2 regions of the Lysinibacillus sp. CD3-6 genome follow, and region 2 is predicted to be linked to the other one. Evidence: riboswitches for the same ligand, from Rfam matches in the RefSeq annotation. Region 2 holds a riboswitch; the other holds the start of a gene.
The links. Region 2 has a riboswitch for lysine ahead of FH508_RS17565 (aspartate kinase). Riboswitches for the same ligand answer to the same signal wherever they lie in the genome.
Positions count from the first base shown of each region.

Region 1: another riboswitch for lysine. It lies ahead of FH508_RS01200 (amino acid permease); the one in region 2 lies ahead of FH508_RS17565 (aspartate kinase).

Region 1 is NZ_CP085880.1:245,556-250,428, forward strand. Features, by position in the region: gene FH508_RS01190 (nitric oxide synthase oxygenase) at 1-788, shown strand, start outside; gene FH508_RS01195 (CynX/NimT family MFS transporter) at 830-2,035, opposite strand; lysine riboswitch at 2,214-2,389, shown strand; gene FH508_RS01200 (amino acid permease) at 2,474-3,937, shown strand; gene FH508_RS01205 (hypothetical protein) at 3,940-4,224, shown strand; gene FH508_RS01210 (purine-cytosine permease family protein) at 4,305-4,873, opposite strand, start outside.
Region 2 is NZ_CP085880.1:3,521,710-3,526,582, reverse strand. Features, by position in the region: gene FH508_RS17580 (amino acid permease) at 1-216, shown strand, start outside; gene trxA (thioredoxin) at 338-649, shown strand; gene uvrC (excinuclease ABC subunit UvrC) at 860-2,650, shown strand; lysine riboswitch at 2,779-2,957, shown strand; gene FH508_RS17565 (aspartate kinase) at 3,060-4,286, shown strand; gene FH508_RS17560 (YslB family protein) at 4,758-4,873, opposite strand, start outside.

The DNA of each region.
Region 1 (4,873 bases), 1.5 Mb from region 2:
GTCATATTCAATATGCGACAAATGGTGGTAAAATTCGGCCAACAATAACGGTATTTGCATCTGGTAGAGTAAAGATTTGGAATCATCAGTTGATCCGTTATGCAGGCTATGAGACGGAAGCTGGCATTGTTGGTGACCCACATTCTGTACCATTTACAAAAGTATGTGAATCGCTAGGCTGGCAGGGCGAGGGCACAGCATTTGATGTATTACCACTCGTTATCCAGGTGGATGACCGTCAACCACAATTGTTTTCAATACCACGTGAAGATGTACTAGAAGTTGTAATTCGCCATCCTGAGCACCCACAAGTGGAGGAACTAGCGTTGAAATGGTATGCGGTGCCGATTATTTCAAGCATGCGTTTTCAAATGGCTGGAATCGACTTTCAAGCGGCTCCTTTCAATGGTTGGTATATGGGGACAGAAATTGGGGCACGTAATTTAGCTGATACTGATCGTTATAATATGTTGCCGAAAATCGCTGAAATTTTTGGGCTCGATACGACTAAGCAAGCATCGCTTTGGCGTGATCGCTCATTAGTTGAATTAAATATTGCTGTACTGTTTTCCTTTAAAGAAGATGGTGTAAGTATAGTCGATCATCATACTGCTGCACAGCAATTTAAGTTATTTGAAGAAGCTGAGCAGAAGGCAGGTCGCGACTTAACAGGCAATTGGACTTGGTTGATTCCCCCATTATCACCTGCAACAACGCATATTTTCCATAAGCCTTATGTCAATGTTTATAATACACCGAATTTCTTTTATCAAAAACCGCCTTATTAAAAATGTAAAAAAGCAGCTCATAGTAGGATGAGCTGCTTTTTTTAATTTATATATTCGTTTCTAGAAGCTCTAAATGAGCAGAAGAATAGTAATACTGCAACGACAACGAATAGCCAGCCAGCGATGTTCCAACCGCCAAATAAATCATGTAGGTAACCAAATAAAATAGGGCCAACTGCGGCTAATAAATAGCCTAATGATTGTGCAAAGCCCGATAAATCAGCTGCTTCAAATGCCGTACGAGTACGAAGAGTAAAGAACATCATTGCAAGTGAAAATGAAGCGCCACCTGCTAATCCTAGCAATATCATCCACAATACAGCGAGATTAGTCCATTCCATGACAAGGCCAGTAAAGCCGACAACATAAAAAGCAGTAAACATCAAAACGAGAGGTCGTTGTGATGTCATTTTACTAGCGATAATCGGTACAGCTAGAGCCATAGGTACTTGGGAAATTTGCATGATTGAAAACATCCAACCTGCACGATCTGCTGCTATTCCTTGGGCAATATAGATTTCAGGAATCCAAGCTGCAGTTGTATAAAATAATAACGATTGTAAACCCATTGCGCCAGTGACTGCCCAAGTAACTGGTGATTTCCACAGTGGTATACGAGTTTTCGTAGTAGCTACAGTTGGTTCAGGCTTATTAAATTTTAATTGAGGAATCCAAATTAAGATAGTCACGACGACAAGAGCTATAGCGATGGCAAGTGCACCTTGCCAGCCAAGAGATGCATTGGCTATAGGATAACTAATACCAGCGCCAATACCAGCCGTTAAGTTCATGGACATTGTGAAGAATGCCATTAGTAAACCAACATGATAAGGGAATTTTAATTTAAGTAACCCTGGGATGAGGACGTTACCAAATGAAATAGCTACACCTATTATCATTGTACCGAATACGAGTAACCCTGTTGTTCCAAGTGAGCGCAGTACAATCCCAAGTGCTAATAAAATGGTTGATAGAAAAAGAGTTAGTTCTAGTCCTAGTTTTCTTGCAACGATTGGGGCAATAGGTGACACTAGTGCGAATGCAAGCAATGGAATTGTTGTTAGAAAGCCTGCAAGTACGTTAGATATACCGAGATCCTCACGAATGAAGGAAATAATTGGTCCTACAACCGTTAATGGCATACGTAATGTCGAAGCAAGAAAAATTACACCGATAACTAATAAGAGCGTTGTGCCCTTCCAGTTAATCTTTCTGCTAGGATAAGTAGATTCTTCGTTAGTTGTCAAAATAAGTACCTCCCTGATAGAACAGTTATAATTCGAACCACTATAACACTTTATCACATTAATAAAAATAGTAGAATATTCATAAAATACAGAACATTAATCGTTTTATTGAAATGTCTTAGGTCGTATGTTAAACTAAGACACATCATAAATTTAATAATTATATGCCTCATGTTTGTATTGAGGTAGAGGTCGCGGTATTTATTAGTAAGCTAGTGGAGATGACAAGCATTGAAGATGTTAGCTGAAAGGAAATATTGCCGAAGTGTGAGGGGACTTGAAAACCTCATGCTGGGGCTGTCTCCGAAAGGAACAGAACTGTCACGTTGGACAACGTGTTGTGCTATCATTTTGAAGAAACAGAGGATTTACTTAGCCATCACAACGTTCATGTGATGGCATTTTTATTGCCTCTTATAAAAGGAAGGAAGCTTTAACGTGAGTGAAATAAAAGTTAATCAGCTCGGTCATAAAGCACCAGAGTTGAAAAAAGAATTAAAAAGCCGCCATATAACAATGATTTCGTTAGGTGGTACTATCGGAACTGGGCTATTTCTAGCCAGTGGTGGTGCTATAGCACAGGCTGGACCAGGTGGTGCACTTCTTGCTTATGCATTAATCGGCATTATGGTGTACTTTTTAATGACAAGCTTGGGTGAAATGGCAGCTTATATGCCGTCATCAGGTTCATTTAGTACGTATGCAACAAAATTTGTAGATCCAGCGCTTGGCTTTGCACTTGGCTGGAACTACTGGTATAACTGGGCGATTACAATTGCCGCTGAAATTGCAGCAGTTTCTCTTATAATGAAGTACTGGTTCCCAGACAGCTCTTCGGCACTATGGACAGTCATATTTATTGCGATCGTACTAACATTCAATTTACTTTCTGTAAAAAGCTATGGTGAAAGTGAATATTGGTTTGCCATGATAAAAGTTGCGACTGTTATTGTTTTCATTATCGTCAGTCTATTGATGATTTTTGGTATTTTAGGAGGACAAGCACCAGTCGGCTTTACGAATTTCTTTATAAGTGATGGTCCATTCCATGGTGGCTTCCTTGCTACATTCGGCATATTTCTAGCAGCAGGCTTCTCGTTCCAAGGGACAGAGCTATTAGGAATCACTGCTGGGGAAACTGATGATCCTGGTAAAAATATTCCGAAAGCGGTTAAGTCAGTCTTTTGGCGAATTATTTTATTTTACATTTTAGCCATTGCAGCAATTGGGATGTTAATTCCATTTACAGATGCTCGTTTATTATCTGAAGATATTGCTGTTTCACCATTCACACTAGTGTTTGACCGCTTAGGTATTGCCTTTGCTGCATCATTAATGAATGCCATTATATTAACAGCGATGTTGTCTGCAGGTAATTCGGGGTTATATGCATCATCACGTATGTTATGGCAATTAGCAGTAGATGGACACGCACCTAAAATTTTCGCAAAGCTTAGCCGTCGCGGAATTCCGATTTACGCATTACTGCTAACATTAGCAGTCGGTTGCCTAGCATTTTTAGCATCATTCTTTGGTGATGGCGTTGTCTATATGTGGCTTTTAAACGCTTCGGGGATGTCAGGCTTCATTGCATGGCTTGGTATTGCATTTAGTCATTATCGCTTCCGTAGAGCGTATGAAGCGCAAGGCTTAGACCTAAAATTACTACCATATAAAGCAAAGCTGTATCCATTCGGACCACTCTTTGCATTTACATTGTGTATGATTGTTGTAATTGGTCAAAATTATACAGCTTTCACAGGTGATTCGGTTGACTGGTATGGTGTCCTTGTTTCTTATATCGGGATACCACTGTTTATCGCCTTGTGGTTGGGCTATAAAATAAAACATAAAACGAAAATGATTCCACTGCAACAGTGTGATTTAAAAGTAGAGAAATAGAAATGAAAGCTGTCCTATTAATTAGAGGGCAGCTTTTTCGCATTCCTTCCGTATTAATGAATGCTGTAGCGGCATCCAGTATGGCACTAATTCCATTGTATTTTGGTATGAAAAAATACTCCGTACCAACAACAATACTGTCCTCTCTGTTGATTGTGATGGTTGTTTCTACAAATACGGGTGCATTTTCATTGAATGATATTATCGTAATCCCGATAACATTAGCAATTATAGGGATAGTCATTGCCTATTTAGCAATCCGCAACATCGAAAAGGTAGATGTTTAATAACATAAGTAAAGCCCCTGTATGAAATTACTATACAGGGGCTTTAAAAAGGCCTGGGGAAGCCTGGCGAACCATATTTATTAATTATTCTCAGGCACACTAGCCGTTGGATAAACATCAACAGAAAGCTTGGCAGGTGCCGTTAATTTAGAAAAGCTAATATATAATAGGAAAGAAACCGCACCACCGACAAGCCATGCAATATCCAATCCATTTAGCATTTTTGCAATAGGACCTACATATAACTCCGTATTAATAAACGGAATTTGAATAAAGATAGTTAACAAGTAAATAATCATTGTAGGTATATTAATTTTTCCGAAAATGCCATCCTTCTTGTTGAACTCATCTGGAGGGTAATGTACTCTCTTTAAAATATAAAAATCAGTTAATGTAATCATACTCCAAGGGATAATAAAGAATAAAATAAACCCTAAGTATAATTGGAAATTAGCCATAAAATTGCTTGAGCTCCAAGTTGCAATAATGGCAATAATAATACCAATTGCGATGGAAGTAATTGTCCGTAGTCTCGCAGATGTTTTAAACGTTAAAAAGTTACTTGCAATCGATAATATAATAATGCCTGCTCCATAAATATTTAAGGAGTTAATAACGAGGACACCAAGAGATAATAATAGTGCAATAA
Region 2 (4,873 bases):
GCCCATTTGAAATCACGAAAAAAACAATCACAAAACACAAGCGCCTATGAAGTGAAATGGTTTCCGTATACAACTTGGATAGCCATAATTGCGTTAAGTGCCATACTCATTGGGATTATTTTTACAACATCCATTATCGTGACAGGCATCACTTTAGCAATTTACATTTTTATTACATTAACGTATGTATTTAAAGGCCGACATCAAGTAAATTAATTGGTGTCATTTATGTATCCGACATGTTTTTCATAAAATATACATTGCAGGCAGATTGTTCGCTCAAGCTATTTTATCCATGCTATACTACAACCATAGTAAGATTTAAGGAGGATTTCAAATGGCAATTGTACATGCAACAGATGCAACGTTTCAAGATGATATTAAAGAAGGCTTAGTATTAGTCGACTTTTGGGCTGCTTGGTGTGGACCATGTAAAATGATCGGACCAGTTCTTGAAGAAATGGATGCTGCAGGTAGTGCAGCTAAAATCGTAAAAGTAGATGTGGATAACAACCAAGGTACTGCAGCACAATACCAAATCATGTCTATCCCTTCATTGCTTTTATTCAAAAACGGTGAATTAGTAGATAAAACTGTTGGTTTCCAACCTAAAGAAGCATTAGAAGCTTTCATCGCAAAACATGCTTAATTTGTAAAATAAAGAGCTGAGCCATCTTTAGATGTGCTTGGCTTTTTTTCGTTATATAATAGATAGAGGAATTTCAATAAACGCTCGTTTATTAATAAATTTTCTTATTTTGTTGTAATATCTTTTGAGCGATTTACGATGAAAGACAAAAGAGAATGGAACGAAATGGCGATTATTAGATAGGCATCAAAAAAGGGGGGCAGGTAGGCGATGAATGATTTAATTAAACGTAAGCTTGATATTCTACCAGATCAGCCTGGCTGCTATTTGATGAAGGATCGACAAGGGACAATTATTTATGTAGGTAAGGCCAAGGTACTTAAAAACCGAGTGCGCTCGTATTTTACAGGAACACATGAAGGGAAAACACAGCGCCTTGTTGGTGAGATTGAGGATTTTGAGTACATTGTGACTTCTTCGAATTTAGAGGCACTTATTCTAGAGTTAAACCTTATTAAGCTACACGATCCTAAATACAATATCATGCTAACGGATGATAAAACGTATCCGTATATTAAAATTACGAACGAAAAATATCCACGGCTTATTACAACACGTAAAGTAAAAAAAGATAAAGCAAAATACTTTGGTCCTTATCCAAATGCGTATGCAGCAAGTGAAACAAAAAAGTTGCTCGATAGACTCTATCCGCTACGTAAATGTGTACAATTACCATCAAAAGTTTGCTTGTATTACCATATGGGACAATGCTTAGCACCGTGTGTAAAAGAAATTGATGCTCAAGTATATCACGATATGATTGAAGATATGACGAAGTTTTTAAATGGTGGCGTGGAGTCAGTAAAAAAAGAGCTTGAACAGAAAATGTTAGCTGCCGCGGAGCAACTAGAGTTTGAGCGAGCGAAGGAGTTCCGCGATCAAATTGCACATATAGAAACGGTTATGCAAAAGCAAAAAATTGTGTCCAGTGATACAACGAACCGCGATGTATTCGGTTATGCAGTTGAAAAGGGTTGGATGTGTGTGCAAGTATTTTTCGTTCGTCAAGGTAAGTTGATTGAACGAGATGTTTCGATTTTCCCGATTTATCAGGATGTTGAAGAAGAATTTTTAACATTTGTCGGACGCTTTTATGAAAAGCCTGAGCATATAAAGCCTAAGGAAATTTTTATTCCTCCGTCGATAGATACAGCAATTTTAACGGAGTTATTAGCGGTTAAAGTGCTAACACCGAAGCGAGGGCAAAAAAAAGAATTAGTAGATTTAGCTATGAAAAATGCTGAAATTGCAGTGGCGGCGAAATTCCAGCTAATTGAGCGACAGGAAGAGCGTACAATAGGTGCTTGCGAGGCACTCGGGGAAGCGATGGGAATTTCAGCACCTCTCCGCATTGAAGCTTTTGATAATAGTCATATGCATGGTGCTGATGCGGTATCAGCAATGGTTGTATTTATTGATGGTAAGCCTGCTAAGAAGGAATATCGTAAATATAAAACACGCACTGCCGCAAAACATGATGATTATGGAGCAATGCAAGAAGTGATACGTCGCCGTTACACAAGAGTATTAAAAGAAGGCTTGCCATTGCCTGATTTAGTTCTAATAGATGGTGGTAAAGGACAGATGGAAGTCGCGCGAGAAGTGTTAGAGGACGAGCTTGGACTTGTTATCCCAATTGCTGGCTTAGCAAAAGATGAAAAACATAATACATCCCAGCTTTTATTTGGTGATCCACCTGAGGTCATTGCATTAAAGCGGACAAGTGACGGGTTTTATTTACTTCAGCGTATTCAGGACGAGGTACACCGTTTTGCGATTACATTTTTACGCCAACAGCATGAGAAAAATGCTATTCAATCTGTTCTCGATGGCATTGAAGGTGTTGGGCCAAAACGCAAGCAACAATTATTGAAGCACTTTGGTTCAGTTAAAAAGATTCGTGAAGCAAGTGAGCTTGCACTTCAAGAAGCGGGAATACCTGCGAACTTAGCGAACAGCATTTACAATTATTTTCAGCAACAGACGTTGTCAAAGGATTAGACATGTGCTAAGGTTGTGATAGAACAAAGCAGTGAAAAACTGATATGTTCTATTACACTTTAGATGAAGAATATGTGGGCAGAGCATATATTTTCATAAAGGTAAAAATGAATAATTTCACTATTTTAAGTGATGATAGAGGTGCAAGATTCAATAGTAGCACATTGAAGGATGGACAAATCCAATGATGGTGTGTGAAAGGGGAGCTTGCCGAAGTGAAGTATCGTTGTTTCCGATACTTTGCTGGTTTTGCATTTAATAGATGTAAGACTGTCGAATCTTGACGTTTCGGAGAGCTATCACACATGCGCAAGCTTTTTATTGTACATGTTGCAGGCAGCTTTCACGTTATGTGAAGGCTGCCTTTTTGCTGTTCTAGAGACGAATCGATAAAAGGAGAATGATAATAATGGCGAGTATTGTATTAAAGTTTGGCGGACCAGCAATCGCTTCAACCGAGCAAATTCAAGAGGTCGCAAAAATAGCGATAGCCAAAAAAGAGCTTGGCTATGATGTTGTAGTAGTGACAGCTGCGATGGGACGCACAGCAAAAGACTTAGCAAAGATGGTACGTGGTATATCAGACGATGCTTCTAAACGTGAAATGGATGTACTACTTTCGACGAGTTCACAACTCGCAAGTGCCCTTTTTGCAATTGCTTTACAGGAGGCGGGCTATGATGCAGTATCTTTGACTGGCTGGCAGGCTGGTGTGCAAACAGATGGGAAACATTTTCATGCACGTATCGACCATATCGATGTGTGCCGTATGAAAGAACATTTGATACAAGGTCAAATTGTCGTTGTTGCGGGAGAGCAGGGCATTTCTAATGCAAATAATATTACAACGCTTGGTAAAGGTGGAGCCGAAACAACGGCAGTAGCCATTGCAGCTGCATTAGAAGCGGAACGTGTGGACATTTATACAAATGTAGATGGTGTTTATACAGCAGATCCTAGGTTTATAAAAAAAGCAAGAAAGCTAAAGGAGATTTCATATGATGAAATGCTTGAACTGTCCCATTTAGGTTCACATATTTTACATCCACGGGCAGTGGAGCTTGCTAAAAAGTTTCAAATGCCTGTCATTATTCGTTCAAGTGTAGAAGATACAGCAGGTACTTTATTGAAGGAGGAAGTTGAAATGGAGAAAAATTTAATCGTACGTGGTGTTGCTTATGAGTCTGATATCATTCGCCTAACTATCGGTTATGATACATACTCTACTGCATCGTTAGCAGATATGTTTGCTATCCTAGCAGAGAATCGCATTAATGTTGATATTATTGTGCAAGCTATTATTGAAGGTGTGAGACCATCTGTATCATTTACCATTTTAAAAGAAGAGTTTGCTGATGCTTTACGTGTACTAGAGGATAGTAAATTATCACTTGGTTTTAGCTTTGCAGATTTTGAAATTGGACTAGCGAAAGTTTCGATTATTGGATCAGGCATGGCGTCAAATCCAGGTGTTGCAGCACGAATGTTTGATCGCTTACGTCGAGAAGAAATTGCAGTAAAAATGGTCAGTACTTCTGAGATTAAAGTTTCTGTTGTTGTCCCACAGGACGAGATGATTCGCGCTGCAAACGCATTACATGATGAGTTTAATTTAGCAGAGGAGATTCACGAATAGTAGCTTTCTATAGATAACTACATAGGTTGATTTCCGCTACAGGCGGGCGCTTTCCGCGGGCACAAACGTAAGCCGTCACCCTCGCTGGCGCGTCTTACGTTTTGTGCATTCCCGCAGGAGTCGCCCACCCTGCGCTCCAATCAACTAAGCACTTTGGTAAATAAATATTGATGACTAAGAATCCAATAGCTAATCTTCTTTTATAAAATAATATAGAAGACTTCTGCGGTTGATTTCCGCTGCGGGCGGGCGCTTTCCGCGGGCACAAACGTAAGCCGTCACCTTGGCTAACGCGAAATGCCCGCGTCTTACGTTTTGTACGTTCTCATCAGGAGTCGCCCGCCTCCGCTTATCAACGCAACCAGGAATATGCCGATGGATACCTATAATAAAAAAAGACAAAAGGCATGTTGCCTTTTGTCGACGCTGAAAAAGGATTGCTTTTCTAACAAAATCGCAATACTTACAAGCTTATCTATTTGGTATTGTATTCATAATACGCTCTTTAACATCCCATTTAACTGTAAACATGACTTGCTGTTGCTTTTCGCGCTTCTCATCATAACATTCCGTTAAGTATCCTTTTG